DNA from 3 places in the Streptomyces sp. NPDC012794 genome. Region 2 is predicted to be linked to each of the others. Evidence: riboswitches for the same ligand, from Rfam matches in the RefSeq annotation. Region 2 holds a riboswitch; each other region holds the start of a gene.
What was found. Region 2 has a riboswitch for cobalamin ahead of ACFY7H_RS06130 (ribonucleoside-diphosphate reductase subunit alpha). Riboswitches for the same ligand answer to the same signal wherever they lie in the genome.

Region 1 (5,230 bases), on a different contig from region 2:
GATGCTGGAGAACGAGAAGGCCTGGCGCACGGAGGAGGAGATCCGCGAGGGCCTCCTGGAGATCTGGCGCGTCATGCAGTCCTGCGTCTCGCGCGGCATGTCCCGCGAGGGCATCCTGCCGGGTGGGCTGCGCGTCAAGCGCCGGGCCGCCTCCACGGCGCGCCAGCTGCGCACCGAGGGCGACCCGATGATGCACCGCAGCGAGTGGACGACGATCTACGCGATGGCCGTCAACGAGGAGAACGCGGCGGGCGGGCGCGTGGTGACCGCTCCCACGAACGGCGCGGCGGGCGTGCTGCCGGCGGTCCTGCACTACTACGTGAACTTCGTGCCCGGCGCGGACGAGGACGGCGTGGTCCGCTTCCTGCTCGCCGCGGGCGCGATCGGCATGCTCTTCAAGGAGAACGCCTCGATCTCCGGCGCCGAGGTCGGCTGCCAGGGCGAGGTCGGCTCCGCCTGCTCGATGGCGGCGGGCGCCCTCGCCGAGGTCCTGGGCGGCACCCCCGAGCAGGTCGAGAACGCCGCCGAGATCGGCATGGAGCACAACCTCGGCCTGACCTGCGACCCGGTCGGCGGCCTCGTCCAGATCCCCTGCATCGAGCGCAACGGCATGGCCGCCGTCAAGGCCGTCACCGCGGCGAAGATGGCGATGCGCGGGGACGGCAGCCACAAGGTCTCCCTCGACAAGGTCATCAAGACCATGAAGGAGACGGGCGCCGACATGAAGGTCAAGTACAAGGAGACGGCGCGCGGCGGGCTCGCGGTCAACGTGATCGAGTGCTGAACCGATAAGGATCTCCGGGCGGGGTCCGGACCGGTGTGCGGACCGGGTCGTGGCCGAAAAGAGGCCGTGCGGCCCGGCCCCTCGGGACCTTCGGCCCCGGAGCGCGCCCACGGGCGGCGATAGCGTGCGGGGAGGGGCGCCGGACCACCCCCGCACGACGAGAGGCAGCCGCCGATGGCCATCATCACCGACCACCGACTCCTGCCGCTGCGGCTGGAAGCCGCCCCCCTGAGCGTGCCCCTGACCGGCCGCTTCGTCTACCGCACGGACCGCCCGTACGAGGTGGCCGTCGACCTCCGGGGCGCTGGGGCCCACCTCGCCCGCTGGGTGTTCGCGCGCGAGCTGCTGCTCGACGGGCAGCACGCGCCCACCGGCGAGGGCGACGTACAGGTGTGGCCCCGCTGGAGCGGCTCGGAGCCGCGCGTCCTGCTCGGCTTCAGCAACGGCGAGCTCGGCTGCGTGGTCTCCGCCCGCGCCAGGGACGTGCGCGCGCTGTGCCGGCGGATGACGGAGCTGGTGCCGCGCGGGCAGGAACGGCGCCACTACGACCTGGACGCGCAGCTGAGCGCGCTGCTGGCGTACTGAGGCGCGGCGCGCGGAACCGCGGGCGCCCCGGCGGTGTCCTAGGAGATGACAGGCAGTCCCCGTCTCACGGAACCGGGGAGACATCATGCGTCACCCGCACCGCCGCCGGATCGTGGCCCTGGCCACGGGCGCCCTGCTCACCGCCGGGCTCGCGCTCTCCACGTCGCCGGCCTCCGCCGCCACCACGTCCACCCGCACCCAGACCCCGCTCGTCGTCAACGCGCGCTGGGGCGGGCACTGCACGTTCGACCGGATCGTGATCGACCTCCAGGGGTACGTCCCCCCGGTCACCGTCACCCCCGTGTCCCAGCTGGTCTACGACGGGTCCGGCAAGCCCGTGCCGCTGGCCGGGAAGTACTTCCTGGAGATCCGGCTGCACCCCGCCGCCGCCCACGACGACGCGGGGCAGAACGTCTACCAGGGGCCCAAGCTCCAGAAGATCTACCTCAGCAAGCTCAAGGGCATCGCTCTGACCGGCGACTTCGAGGGGTACGTGACCTTCGGCGCCGCCTTCGACACCCAGCCGTCCTACAGCACCTCCGTCCTGCACTCGCCCGAGCGGTTCGTGCTGGACATCGCGCACCCGAACACCTGCTGACCCGAGCGGGTACGGACGGGGGGCCCGGGACGCGTGACGTCCCGGGCCCGCCGTCGTATCAGGGGGGCGGCCGCCGGTGTCCGGGGGTCCGGGTTGTGACGGTCCGTGCGGACGACTAGGGTCATCGGGCCTTGGTGTTCGGGAAACCGGTGGAAAACCGGTGCGGCCCTCGCCACTGTAATCGGGAAGTCCGGCTCCAATCCTCCCTGACGCCGTCCGGGAGGCGCCCCCAGCGGGCAGGCCACTGGGCCCACGCGGGAGACCGCACGGGCCCGGGAAGGCGGAGCCCGGGCATCATGACCCGTGAGCCAGGAGACCGGCCGAGGCGCGTCGTCCATCCACGAGGTGCTGGAGAGGTCTCCCAACTCATGCATATCGCCGAGGGGTTCCTGCCCCCTTTGCACGCGGCCGCCTGGGGCGCCGCGTCCGCCCCCTTCGTCGTCCACGGGGTCCGGGCCCTGACCCGCGAGGTGAAGGCGAACCCGGAGAGCACGCTGCTGCTCGGGGCGTCCGGTGCGTTCACGTTCGTCCTGTCCGCCCTGAAGATCCCTTCTGTGACGGGAAGTTGCTCGCACCCGACCGGAACGGGGCTCGGAGCCATCCTCTTCCGTCCGCCGGTCATGGCGGTGCTCGGCACGATCACCCTGCTCTTCCAGGCGCTGCTGCTGGCCCACGGCGGGCTCACCACGCTGGGCGCCAACGTGTTCTCGATGGCCGTCGCGGGGCCCTGGGCGGGCTACGGCGTCTACCGGCTGCTGCGCAGGTCCGGCCTGCCGCTGATGGTGGGCGTCTTCTTCGGCGCCTTCTTCGCCGACCTGATCACCTACTGCGTGACCTCCGTCCAGCTGGCGCTGGCCTTCCCCGACCCGGCGAGCGGCTTCCTGGGCTCCCTGGAGAAGTTCGCGGGCATCTTCGCCCTCACCCAGATCCCCCTCGCCGTGAGCGAGGGCCTGCTGACCGTGCTCGTGATGCGGCTGCTGATGCAGTCCAGCGCGGCGGACCTGGTCCGGCTCGGCGTCACGAAGCTGACCGGCGGCAAGCGGACCGAGCAGGGGGCGGCACTCTGATGACCAGGAACACGAAGATCAACACCCTGCTGCTGCTCCTGGTGGCGGCACTGGCCGTGATCCCGCTCGCGCTGGGGCTCGGCGAGGGCAAGGAGGAGCCGTTCGCCGGCGCCGACGCCCAGGCGGAGGCGGCCATCACGGAGCTGAAGCCGGATTACGAGCCCTGGTTCTCCCCGTTGTACGAACCCCCCTCGGGCGAGATCGAGTCGGCGCTGTTCGCGCTCCAGGCGGCGCTCGGCGCGGGCGTCCTCGCCTACTACTTCGGCGTCCGCAAGGGCCGGCGCCAGGGCGCCGCACAGGCCCTCGCCGAGGCCGGGGCGGCCGAGAAGACCCGCACCACCCCGGAGCCGTAGGCGGTGCTGCCGATCGACGTGGCGGCCCACTCCAGCCGCTGGCGGGGCCGCCACCCCCTGGAGAAGGCCCTGCTGGGGTTCGGGCTCACGGTCACCGCCGTGTGCCTGCCGCCCTGGCCCGGCGGGCCGCTGGTCGCCGCCGCGACCCTGGCCGTGCTGCTCGGGCCCGCCGGGGTGCCCGGGCGGCAGCTGTGGCGGGCCTTCCGGGTCCCGCTCGGGTTCTGCGTGACCGGGGCCCTGCCGCTGATGGTCTCGGTGGGCAGCCCCGACGGCTTCCTCGCCCTGGCCCCGGACGGGCCCCGGCACGCGGCCGAGCTGCTGCTGCGCACCTCCGCGGCCTCGCTCGGGGTGCTGCTGTTCGCCTTCACCACACCGGTCTCGGACGTGCTGCCCCGGCTGGTGCGGGCCGGGGTGCCCGCACCCGTGGTGGACGTGGCCCTGGTCATGTACCGGATCGGCTTCCTGCTGCTGGACTCGATGGCCCAGGTGCGCCGCGCCCAGGCGGCCCGGCTCGGGCAGACGAGCCGGGCCGCGGTGTGGCGTTCGCTGGCCGGGCTCGCGGCGACCTCGTTCGTCCGGGCCTTCGACCGTGCCGCCCGGCTCCAGCAGGGGCTGGCGGGGCGCGGCTACGACGGCGCGCTGCGGGTGCTCGTACCCGACGCGGCGCTGTCCCGGCGGTTCCTGGCGGGGTCCGCCGCCCTGCTGGCCGCCCTGGTCGCGGGGACCCTCGTACTGAAGGAGCTGTGGCTGTGACCCCGTTGGTGGAGCTGGTCGGCGCGGGTTACGCGTACGAGGACGGCCCGGCCGTGCTGTCCGGGGTGGACTTCGCCATCGCCGAGGGCCGGGCGCTGGTGCTGCTGGGCCGCAACGGCAGCGGCAAGACCACGCTGATGCGGCTGCTGAGCGGCGGGCTGCGGCCCGGCACGGGGGCGCTGCGCCTCGGCGGCGCGGAGGTGGCGTACGACCGCAAGGGCCTGGTCCGGCTGCGCACCTCGGTGCAGCTGGTGGTGCAGGACCCGGACGACCAGCTCTTCGCCGCCTCCGTCGGGCAGGACGTGTCCTTCGGCCCGATGAACCTGGGACTGCCGGCCGCGGAGGTCCGCGAGCGGGTGGACGCCGCCCTGGCCGCGCTGGACATCACCGCGCTGCGGGACCGCCCGACGCACCTGCTGTCGTACGGGCAGCGCAAGCGCGCGGCGATCGCGGGCGCGGTGGCGATGGCCCCGCGGGTGCTGATCCTGGACGAGCCGACTGCCGGGCTCGACCCGGACGGGCAGGAACGCCTCCTGGACGTCCTCGCGGGGCTGCGCGCGACCGGCACCACGGTGGTCATGGCCACCCACGACGTGGACCTCGCGGTCCGCTGGGCCGACGACGCGGCCGTGCTGACCCCGGCCGGGATCCGTACGGGCCCCGCCGGGGAGCTGCTGTCGGACCCGGAACTGCTGGCGTCGGCGGGCCTGCGCCAGGCCTGGGCGCCGGCGGTGACGGCCCTGCTGCGCGCGCACGGCCTGCTGGCGGCGGGCGTGCCCGGTCCGCGGGTGCCGGAGGCGCTGGCCGAGTGGCGGCCGGCGGCGCCGCCGGCCCGGCCGCAAACCTAGGATGGCGGCATGTCGCTGCCGCACGCCATCCTGACCGCCCTGCTCGAGAAGCCCTCCTCGGGGCTGGAGCTGACCCGGCGGTTCGACAAGTCGATCGGCTACTTCTGGTCCTCCACGCACCAGCAGATCTACCGGGAGCTGGGGCGGCTGGAGGAGGCCGGGCTGATCCGGGCGCTGCCGAGCGAGGTGCCCGTGCGCGGGCAGAAGAAGGAGTACGAGGTCCTGCCCGACGGCCGCGCGGA
Region 2 (5,230 bases):
TGGACGGAACCGGAGGAGTCGCGCAGCGCCTCGCGGGTCTGCGCGTCCCACACCCCGAGCTCCTTGAGGTCCTCCACCAGGTAGGCATTGACCTGGAGGAACTCACCGCTGAGGGTCTCGCGCTTGAAGAGGTTGGAGACCTGCGGCTCGATGCACTCGTACACGCCCGCGATCGAGGCGATGGTGGCCGTCGGGGCGATGGCGAGGAGCAGCGAGTTGCGCATGCCGGTCTTCGCGATCCGGGCGCGCAGGGCGTCCCAGCGCTCGGGCCAGGTGGGCTCGACGTCGTAGTGGTCGGGGTGCAGGACGCCCTGGGCGGTACGGGTCTCGGCCCAGGCCGGGAGCGGGCCGCTGCGCTCGGCGAGGTCGCAGGAGGCCTCGTACGCGGCCAGCATGATCCGCTCGGAGATCCGCGTGGAGAGGGCCTTCGCCTCGGCGGAGTCGAAGGGCAGGCGCAGCTTGAAGAAGACGTCCTGGAGGCCCATGGCGCCCAGGCCCACCGGACGCCACCTGGCGTTGGACCGGCCGGCCTGCTCGGTCGGGTAGAAGTTGATGTCGACGACGCGGTCGAGGAAGGTCACGGCCGTGCGGACGGTCTCGTCCAGGCGCTCCCAGTCCATCCGGCCGTCGGCGACGAACGCACCGAGGTTGACCGAGCCGAGGTTGCAGACGGCGGTCTCGCCGTCGTTGGTGACCTCGATGATCTCGGTGCAGAGGTTGGAGGAGTGGACGACGGTGCCGGGCAGCGCGGTCTGGTTCGCGGTCCGGTTCGAGGCGTCCTTGAAGGTCATCCAGCCCTGGCCGGTCTGCGCGAGCGTGCGCATCATGCGGCCGTACAGGTCGCGGGCCGGCATGGTCTTCTTCGCGAGGCCCGCCGCCTCCGCCTTGAGGTAGGCGGCGTCGAACTCGTCGCCGTACAGGTCCACCAGCTCGGGGACGTCGGCCGGGGAGAACAGCGACCAGTCGGCGTCGGCGTTCACGCGGCGCATGAACTCGTCCGGGATCCAGTGCGCGAGGTTGAGGTTGTGCGTGCGGCGCTGGTCCTCGCCGGTGTTGTCGCGCAGTTCCAGGAACTCCTCGATGTCCGCGTGCCAGGTCTCCAGGTAGACGGCCGCGGCGCCCTTGCGGCGCCCGCCCTGGTTCACGGCGGCGACGGAGGCGTCGAGGGTCTTCAGGAACGGCACGATGCCGTTGGAGTGGCCGTTGGTGCCGCGGATCAGCGAACCGCGGGCGCGGATGCGGGAGTACGAGAGGCCGATGCCGCCGGCGTGCTTGGAGAGGCGGGCCACCTGGTGGTAGCGGTCGTAGATCGAGTCCAGCTCGTCCAGCGGGGAGTCCAGCAGGTAGCAGGAGGACATCTGCGGGTGTCGGGTGCCGGAGTTGAAGAGCGTGGGGGAGGACGGCAGGTAGTCGAGGCGGCTCATCAGCCGGTAGAGCGAGGCCACTTCCTCGACGGCCTGGACGCTCTCGTCCTCGGCGAGACCGCAGGCCACGCGCAGCATGAAGTACTGCGGGGTCTCGATCACCTGGCGGGTGTGCGGGTGCCGCAGCAGGTAGCGGCTGTGCAGGGTGCGCAGGCCGAAGAAGCCGAAGCGGTCGTCCGCACCGTCGGCGAGCGCGTGCTCGACCAGCGCGTTCAGCCGGCCGGCGTGGGCGGCGACGAAATCGGCGGTCCGGTCGGCGATCAGGCCCTCGCGGTGGCCGACGGCGACGGACTCGGCGAAGGAGGTGGCGCCCTGGCCGGCGGCCTCGTCGGCCACGGCCAGCGTCAGCAGGCGGGCGGCGAGGCGGGAGTAGGCCGGGTCCTCGGAGATCAGGCCCGCCGCGGCCTCGGTGGCCAGCCCGCGCAGCTCGGCCTCGTCGGCCGCGGAGCTGCGTCCGCGCAGCGCGGCGGCGGCGACCCGGCCCGGGTCGGTGTCGGGGAGGTCGGCGGTCAGCTCGGTGAGAGTACGCAGCAGCGCGGCCCCCGGGCCTTCGGTGGTGTCGCCAGAAACGGACTCGGCGCGCGGTGCGGAAGGCGCGATGGTCACGGCGGGAGCTCTCCCTCGCTCGGCCCGGTCGTCGGCGGATCGGGGCAGGGGGAGGCGCGTGCGGGCGCGACGGAATCGCGTACTCACCGCATGGCGTCCACCGGCCCAACCGCGAAGCCCGGACGTGTCGGCACCCGGTTCGGTCGACCCGGGCGCACTGTCGGCAGGTCCTCGGACTTGTCATACCGTTGCGGGACAGTTCCGGATTCACACCGGATTCCCCTGCGGCGACAGCGAGGATGAGCATACATGTGGGGGGCCACCGATGCGCGACCCCCCACATGTTGTGTCGGTGCGGCTACAGCTCCAGACGGTAGGTCAGCAGCGTCAGGGCCGGGAACGGCGACCAGTCGAGCTCCGGAGTGCGGACGAAACCCATGCGCTCGTAGATCCGCCGGGCGCCCGGCATGGCCGGCTGCGTGGACAGCACCAGAGCCGTGAGCCCCAGGGCCCGGGCCCGCTCGGCGCAGGCCCGTACGAGGGCCTCCCCGACCCCCTGCCAGCGCGCCTCGGGAGCCACCGCGAGCATCCGGAACTCCGCCTCCTGCGGGCCGGCCACGTCCGCGAGCCGGCTCCCGGGTGCGGCGAACGTCACGCCGCCGAGCAGCCGGCCGTCCCGCACGGCGACCAGCACCTCGCCTTCGCCGGCCCGCCCGGCCACGTCGCGCAGCGCGTTCAGGTAGGTGTCGTCCTCGTTCAGGTCGAGCAGTCCGTCCCCGGTGTAGGCCGCGCCGGTGATCTCGCCCAGCCGCTCGTACTCGTCCGCCCTCGCGGTTCTGATGTCGAAGTCCATGCCCCCGAGTGTGCGCCACGCCTGCCGGCTGCCCGGCGCCGTCGTCGCGGGAGGTGCGCCGGACGCGCCGAAGGGCCCCGCCGTCCCGGTGCGGGACGGCGGGGCCCTTTCGCGGGCACGAGTGCCCTCAGCAGCAGCGGAAGCCCTCCCGGGGGTCCGCCTCGCGGGCGTCGGTACGGGCCCGCTCGAAGGCGCGCCGGGTCATGACCTCGGCGTCCGGGTCGTGCGTGCGGGCGTGCGCGACGTAGCGGTCGTACGCGGCCTCGCCGGAGAACTCCCGTACGAAGAACCGGGCCTTCGCCAGCGCCCCGCGCACCCGGCTCACGCGACCGGTTCCTTGGCCGGGCTGCCGCGCCCGTCGAGGCCGGCGGCCGCGAGCTCGGCCTTCTCCTCGGCCGTGGCGATGAGCCCGGCCGGGGCGATGATCTTCGACTCGGTCCACGGCACCTCGGAGAGGCGGACGGACTCGGGGTGGGCGATGGCCTTGAGGCAGGTCCGGGCCGCGTCCGCCAGCACGATGATGATCAGGACCGCGAACAGCGCCGACAGGACCCCGTCGACCGTCGCGTTGGTGACCACGGTGTGCATGTCGTCCATGTTCTTGGCGGGCGGGAGCACCTTCCCGGCGTCGATGCCGGTCTGGTACTTGTCGCGCTGCGCGAAGAAGCCGACCTTCACGTCGTCGGAGAAGACCTTCTGGTAGCTCGCCGTGAGCGTGACGGCCACGTCCCAGGCCAGCGGAACGGCCGTGACCCAGGCCCACTTGAGCCGCCCGGACTTGACCAGCAGCGTGGTGCAGACGGCCAGCGCGACCGCCGCGAGCAGCTGGTTCGCGATGCCGAACAGCGGGAAGAGCTGGTTGATGCCGCCCAGCGGGTCCTTCACGCCGACCCACAGGAAGTAGCCCCAGCCGCCGACCACGACGGCGCTCGCGAGCCACACGCCCGGCTTCCAGCTGACGTTCCGGAAGGACTTGTGGACGTTGCCGAGGGTGTCCTGGAGCATGAACCGGCCGACGCGGGTGCCCGCGTCGACGGTGGTCAGGATGAAAAGGGCCTCGAACATGATGGCGAAGTGGTACCAGAAGGCCTTCATCGCGGTGCCGCCGACCACCGCCGAGAAGATCTCCGACATGCCGAGCGCGAAGGTCGGCGCACCGCCCGTACGGGACAGCAGGCTGGCCTCCTCCACGTCCTTCGCGGCCTGCGCGAGGGCCTCCGGGCTGATGGCGAAGCCGAGGCCGGTCACCGCCTCCGAGGCGCTCTGGACGGTGGTGCCGACCACGCCGCCGGGGGAGTTGACCGCGAAGAACAGGCCGGGCTCGATGATGCACGCCGCGATCACCGCCATGACGGCGACGAAGGACTCGGTGAGCATGGCGCCGTAGCCGATGATCCGGACCTGGGTCTCCTTCTGGATCATCTTCGGGGTGGTGCCCGAGGCGACCAGCGAGTGGAATCCGGACAGGGCCCCGCAGGCGATGGTGATGAAGACGAAGGGGAACATCGCCCCGGCGAAGACCGGGCCGTCGCCGCGCGAGGCGAACTCGGTGACCGAGGGCATCTTCAGCGTCGGCATCGCGAGGACCACGCCGATCGCCATCAGCGCGATGGTGCCGACCTTCATGAAGGTGGACAGGTAGTCGCGGGGCGCGAGCAGCAGCCACACCGGCAGCACCGAGGCGACGAAGCCGTACACGACCATCCAGATGACCAGCGTCTCCTTCTCCAGGGTGAAGGTGTCAGCCCAGGAGGACTCGGCGACCCAGCCGCCGGCGACGATCGCGAGCAGCAGCAGCGCGACGCCGATGAAGGAGACTTCGGTGACCCGGCCCGGGCGCAGGACGCGCAGGTAGACGCCCATGAAGAGGGCGATCGGGATGGTCATGCCGATGGAGAAGACGCCCCAGGGGGAGTGCGCCAGCGCGTTGACGATGACCAGCGCGAGCACCGCCAGCAGGATGACCATGATGACGAACACGGCAATCAGGGCGGCGGCCCCGCCGACGGGGCCGATCTCGTCCCGGGCCATCTGGCCGAGCGAACGGCCGTCGCGCCGGGTGGAGAAGAACAGGGTCACCATGTCCTGGACGGCGCCGGCGAAGATGACGCCCGCGACGATCCAGATGGTGCCCGGCAGGTAGCCCATCTGCGCGGCGAGGACCGGGCCGACCAGGGGCCCGGCGCCGGCGACGGCGGCGAAGTGGTGGCCGAAGAGCACGCGCCGGTCTGTGGGATGGAAGTCGACACCGTTGTCGAGGCGTTCGGCGGGAGTGGCCCGCGTCTTGTCGACCTTCAGTACGCGGTCGGCGATGAAGCGCGCGTAGAAGCGGTAGGCGATGGCGTACGAGCCCAGCGCGGCGGCGAGCAGCCAGGCGGCGGAGATCTCCTCACCCCGGGAGAGCGCC
Region 3 (5,230 bases), on a different contig from region 2:
GGGTCCAGGACGTACGTCTCCGTGAGCTTGTCGTACATCCAGTCCGCCACCACGCCCGTCGTGGCGTCGTAGCCGAAGAGGTAGTCGACCGTCGCCGCCAGTTCGAAGGCGCCCTTGTAGCCGTGGCGGCGCATCGCCTCGATCCACTTGGGGTTCACGACGCGGGCCCGGAAGACGCGGGAGGTCTCCTCGACGAGCGTGCGGGTCTTGACCGTTTCCGGGCGGGTGGAGTCGCCGATGTACGCCTCGGGGGCCGTGCCGCGCAGGGCGCGGACGGTGGCCACCATGCCGCCGTGGTACTGGAAGTAGTCGTCGGAGTCCGCGATGTCGTGCTCGCGGGTGTCGGTGTTCTTCGCGGCCACCGTGATCCGCTTGTACGCCGTCTCCATCTCGGTGCGGGCCGGGCGGCCCTCCAGGCCGCGGCCGTAGGCGTAGCCGCCCCAGACCGTGTAGACCTCCGCCAGGTCGGCGTCCGTACGCCAGTCCCGGGAGTCGATCAGCTGGAGGATGCCGGCCCCGTACGTGCCCGGGCGCGAGCCGAAGATGCGGGTGGTGGCCTTGCGTTCGTCACCGTGGGCGGCGAGGTCGGCCTGGGCGTGGGCCCGGACGAAGTTGTCCGAGGCCGGCTCGTCCAGGGAGGCCGCCAGCCGGACCGCGTCGTCCAGGAGGCCGATGACGTGCGGGAACGCGTCCCGGAAGAAGCCCGAGATGCGCAGCGTCACGTCGATGCGAGGGCGGCCCAGCTCCGCGAGGGGGATCGCCTCGACGCCGGTGACGCGGCGCGAGGCCTCGTCCCAGACGGGGCGGACGCCGAGGAGGGCGAGGGCCTCGGCCACGTCGTCGCCCGCCGTGCGCATCGCGCTCGTGCCCCACAGCGACAGGCCGACCGAGGCCGGCCACTCCTCGTCGTGGTCGGTGCGGTAGCGGGTCAGCAGGGAGTCCGCGAGGGCCTGGCCCGTCTCCCACGCCAGCCGGGACGGGACGGCCTTGGGGTCGACCGAGTAGAAGTTGCGGCCGGTCGGGAGGACGTTGACCAGGCCGCGCAGCGGCGAACCCGACGGGCCCGCCGGGACGAAGCCGCCGTCCAGGGCCCGCACGACGTGGGCGATCTCGTCCGTGGTGCCGGCCAGGCGGGGGACCACCTCGTGCGCGGCGAAGGCGAGGATGTCCGCGACGGCCCGCGGACGGCCCGCCGCGACGGTGGCGACCGCGTCGGGGGACCAGCCGGCGTCTTCCATGGCCTGGACCAGGGTGCGGGCGGTTTCCTCGACCTCGTCCGCCGCCGTGCGGGTGGCCGCCGACTCGTCGAGGCCGAGGGCCTCGCGCAGGCCCGGCAGGGCGGAGGCGCCGCCCCAGATCTGGCGGGCACGGAGGATGGACAGCACCAGGTTGACCCGGGCCGGCCCCGTCGGGGCGCCGCCGAGGACGTGCAGGCCGTCGCGGATCTGGGCGTCCTTGACCTCGCACAGCCAGCCGTCGACGTGCAGCAGGAAGTCGTCGAACCCGTCGTCGTCCGGACGCTCGTCGAGGCCCAGGTCGTGGTCGAGCTTCGCGGCCTGGATCAGCGTCCAGATCTGGGCGCGGATCGCCGGGAGCTTGGACGGGTCCATGGCGCTGATCTGGGCGTACTCGTCCAGGTGCTGCTCCAGGCGCGCGATGTCGCCGTACGATTCCGCGCGGGCCATCGGCGGCACGAGGTGGTCGACCAGGGTGGCGTGCACGCGGCGCTTGGCCTGCGTGCCCTCGCCCGGGTCGTTCACCAGGAACGGGTAGACGAGCGGGAGGTCGCCGAGCGCCGCGTCCGGCGCGCAGGACGCGGAGAGGCCGGCGTTCTTGCCCGGCAGCCACTCCAGGTTGCCGTGCTTGCCCAGGTGGATCATCGCGTCGGCGCCGAAGCCGCCGTCCTCGGCGGCCGCCTGGATCCAGCGGTACGCCGCCAGGTAGTGGTGCGAGGGCGGCAGGTCCGGGTCGTGGTAGATCGCGATCGGGTTCTCGCCGAAGCCGCGCGGCGGCTGGATGAGGATCAGCAGGTTCCCGCGGCGGAGCGCGGCGAGGACGATGTCGCCGTCCGGGTTCGAGGAGCGGTCCACGAACATGTTGCCGGGGGCCTCGCCCCAGTGCTCCTCGACGCTCTCGCGCAGCTCGGCCGGGAGTTCGGCGAACCAGCGCCGGTAGTCGGCCGCCGGGATGCGGACCGGGTTGCGGGCCAGCTGCTCCTCGGTCAGCCAGTCCTGGTCGTGGCCGCCGGCCTCGATCAGGGCCCGGATCAGCTCGTCGCCGTCGCCGGAGACCAGGCCGGGGATCTCGGCCTCGGGGCCGAAGTCGTAGCCGTGGGCGATGAGGGTGCGCAGGAGCTCGACGGCGCTGGCCGGGGTGTCCAGGCCGACCGCGTTGCCGATGCGGGAGTGCTTGGTGGGGTACGCGGACAGGACGAGCGCGATCCGCTTGTCGGCGGGCTCGATGTGGCGCAACCGGGCGTGGCGCACGGCGATGCCGGCGACGCGGGCGGCCCGCTCCGGGTCGGCGACGTACGCGGGCAGGCCGTCCTCGTCGATCTCCTTGAAGGAGAACGGGACGGTGATCAGACGGCCGTCGAACTCGGGGACGGCGACCTGGGTGGCGGCGTCGAGCGGAGACAGGCCCTCGTCGTTCTCCTCCCAGTTGCCGCGCGAACCGGTCAGACACAGCGCCTGGAGGATCGGCACGCCGAGCCCGGCCAGCGCCCCCGCGTCCCAGGACTCGTCGTCCCCGCCGGCGGAGGCGGTGGCGGGGCGGGTGCCGCCGGCGGCGAGCACGGTGGTGATGATCGCGTCCGCCGGCTCCAGCGCCTGGAGCAGCTCCGGCTCGGGGGAGCGCAGGGAGGAGACGTAGAGGGGAACGGGCTGCCCGCCCTTGGCCTCGATGGCGTCGCAGAGGGCGTGCACGAAGGCGGTGTTGCCGCTCATCTGGTGGGCGCGGTAGTACAGCACCGCGACCCGGGGCCCGGTGGCCGTGCCGGCGGGCCGGTCCAGGGGACCCCAGGTGGGGGAGGCGGCGGCGGGCTCGAAGCCGTGGCCGGTGAGCAGCACGGTGTCGGAGAGGAAGCGCGCCAGCTGGCCGAGGTTGGCCGGGCCGCCGTGCGCGAGGTAGCGGTGCGCCTCGGCGGCGATGCCGATCGGGACCGTGGAGGCCTCCATCAGCTGGGCGTCGGGGGCCTGTTCGCCGGTCAGCACGACCACCGGGCGGGTCTGGCCGGGGGCGAGGAGCACGTCCAGGCCCTCCTGCCAGGCGCGCAGGCCGCCGAGGAGGCGTACGACGACCAGCCCGACGCCGTCGAGCAGTCCGGGGAGATCGTCGAGGGGAAGGCGGGAGGGGTTCGCGAACCGGTACGGCACGGGGCCGCCGGCGACGTTCGCGGCGCGGGCGCTGAGCAGATCGGTGTCGGACGTCGACAGCAGCAGGATCATGCGGCGGCAGGCCTTCCTCGGGGTTTCCGCGCCCCGGGCAGTGAGGACAGCGGGAGTTCCTGACTCACCCGGCCGATCGCTCCGCGGGGTTCACAGTGGCGGGACCGCGCCGGAATCGCACCGGGCTTCCTCCCATGTCGCCGTCCTCGGCGATGACGGGCCGAGCGGCCCGTCGGAAGGTCATCTTAGGCGGCCTTTCCCCTGGCCGGGAGTGGGGGTGGGATCGGGGCCGCCCCGTCGCCGCGGCCCCGCCCCGGACCCCGCGCCCCGCACGCGGGCGGCGCCGCCTCCCGGCCCGGCGCGGCGGGAGGCGGCCCGGGCCGGGGTGGCGACGGACACAGGCCGGGGCCGCGCAATCGTGGGTATGCTCGCGGCCATGCCCCAGCCCCCCTCCGCCGCGTCACGGGACGAACCCGTCATACGCGACCGCGGCGACGCCTGCCCCGGCGCGCTGCGGCTGCACGCCGCCGACGACGGCTACCTGGCGCGCGTCCGGATCCCCGGGGGACTGCTCACCACCGCCCAGGCGTTCGTGCTCGGGGCCGCCGCCGACCGGTTCGGCGACGGGCACCTGGAGCTCACCTCGCGCGGCAACGTCCAGCTGCGCGGCCTCTCCGACGGCTGCGGCACCCGGCTCGCCCGGCTGCTGGACGGTGCCGGGCTGCTGCCCGCGCCGAGCCACGAGCGGGTGCGCAACATCGTGGCCTCCCCGATGGGCGGCCCCCGCGTCGCGTACCGGGTCCGGGAACTGGACCGGCTGCTCTGCGCGAGCACCCGGGCGACGGCCCTGTCCGGGCGGTTCCTCTTCGCCGTTGACGACGGGCGCGGGGACGTCGCCGCCCTCGACCCCGATGTCACGGTGCTGGGGGGCGGCGGTGACGGGGAGGGCGGGGACGGTGGCGACCGTGACGGGGGCAGTGGCGACGGCGGGCGCCGGGTGCTGGTCCGGCTCGGAGCCGCCGCCGACGCCGTCCGCGTGGCCCCGGCCGACGCGCCCCGGGCGGCGCTGCTGGCCGCCGAGTACTTCCTCGACGCCGCCGACGCCGCCGGCACCCGGGCCTGGCGGGTCGCCGAGCTGCCTGACGGACACGACCTGGACGGCGGGGAGTTCGCCGCGCGACTGGCCGCCGCCGGGATCGACGCGGCCCGCGTCCCCGAGGTGGCGTGGCCCTGCGCGGAACCGCCCCGGCCGCGGGGGGCCGGGGGCGCGCTGTGCGTCCTGCCCCCGCTCGGCCGGCTGAGCTCCGCCCAGTGGCGGACCCTGGCCGAGGTCGCCGAAGCCGGCGGCCGGGAGCTGCGCGTCACCCCGTGGCGCAGTGTCGTCCTGCCGGACACCGGGACCCCCGTCCCCGCCGGCGGCTGCGCACGGCTCGAGGCGGCCGGCCTGGTGGTCCGCCCCGACAGCCCCTGGCAGTCCGTCACCGCCTGTACCGGCAAGCCCGGATGCGCCAAGTCCCTGGCGGACGTACGCGCCGACGCGCGTGCCGTCGTAAAGGAAGTCGTCAAGGAAACGGAAACGGCGCCCGCGCTGCCCGTGCACTGGTCCGGCTGCGCCCGCCGGTGCGGCCACCCCCGCGGCACCGCCTGGGTGGACCTGGTCGCCACCCCCGACGGCTACGCGCTCGACGGGCGGCCCACCCCGTACGCACACCTGGCGGCCGCCCTCACGGCCGCACGCACCACCACAACACCCGCATCGCAGTGAAGAAATGAGCGAGTACACCGTGTTTGAGTACGAGAAGGACGGCGCCGCGATCTACCGCCAGTCCTTTGCCACGATCCGC

Region 1: another riboswitch for cobalamin. It lies ahead of ACFY7H_RS20550 (energy-coupling factor ABC transporter permease); the one in region 2 lies ahead of ACFY7H_RS06130 (ribonucleoside-diphosphate reductase subunit alpha).
Region 3: another riboswitch for cobalamin. It lies ahead of cobN (cobaltochelatase subunit CobN); the one in region 2 lies ahead of ACFY7H_RS06130 (ribonucleoside-diphosphate reductase subunit alpha).

Annotation. Positions count from the first base shown of each region.
Region 1 covers NZ_JBIBCI010000010.1:202,573-207,802, reverse strand. Annotated here, with positions in the region: gene ACFY7H_RS20565 (L-serine ammonia-lyase) at 1-784, shown strand, start outside; gene ACFY7H_RS20560 (SsgA family sporulation/cell division regulator) at 959-1,369, shown strand; gene ACFY7H_RS20555 (hypothetical protein) at 1,455-1,967, shown strand; cobalamin riboswitch at 2,083-2,307, shown strand; gene ACFY7H_RS20550 (energy-coupling factor ABC transporter permease) at 2,336-3,034, shown strand; gene ACFY7H_RS20545 (energy-coupling factor ABC transporter substrate-binding protein) at 3,034-3,387, shown strand; gene cbiQ (cobalt ECF transporter T component CbiQ) at 3,391-4,140, shown strand; gene ACFY7H_RS20535 (ATP-binding cassette domain-containing protein) at 4,131-4,988, shown strand; gene ACFY7H_RS20530 (PadR family transcriptional regulator) at 4,998-5,230, shown strand, end outside.
Region 2 covers NZ_JBIBCI010000003.1:16,080-21,309, reverse strand. Annotated here, with positions in the region: gene ACFY7H_RS06130 (ribonucleoside-diphosphate reductase subunit alpha) at 1-2,030, opposite strand, end outside; cobalamin riboswitch at 2,175-2,312, opposite strand; gene ACFY7H_RS06125 (GNAT family N-acetyltransferase) at 2,329-2,823, opposite strand; gene ACFY7H_RS06120 (YbdD/YjiX family protein) at 2,951-3,148, opposite strand; gene ACFY7H_RS06115 (carbon starvation CstA family protein) at 3,145-5,230, opposite strand, start outside.
Region 3 covers NZ_JBIBCI010000029.1:24,422-29,651, forward strand. Annotated here, with positions in the region: gene cobN (cobaltochelatase subunit CobN) at 1-3,446, opposite strand, end outside; cobalamin riboswitch at 3,479-3,636, opposite strand; gene ACFY7H_RS31790 (cobalamin biosynthesis protein CobG) at 3,811-5,151, shown strand; gene ACFY7H_RS31795 (precorrin-8X methylmutase) at 5,156-5,230, shown strand, end outside.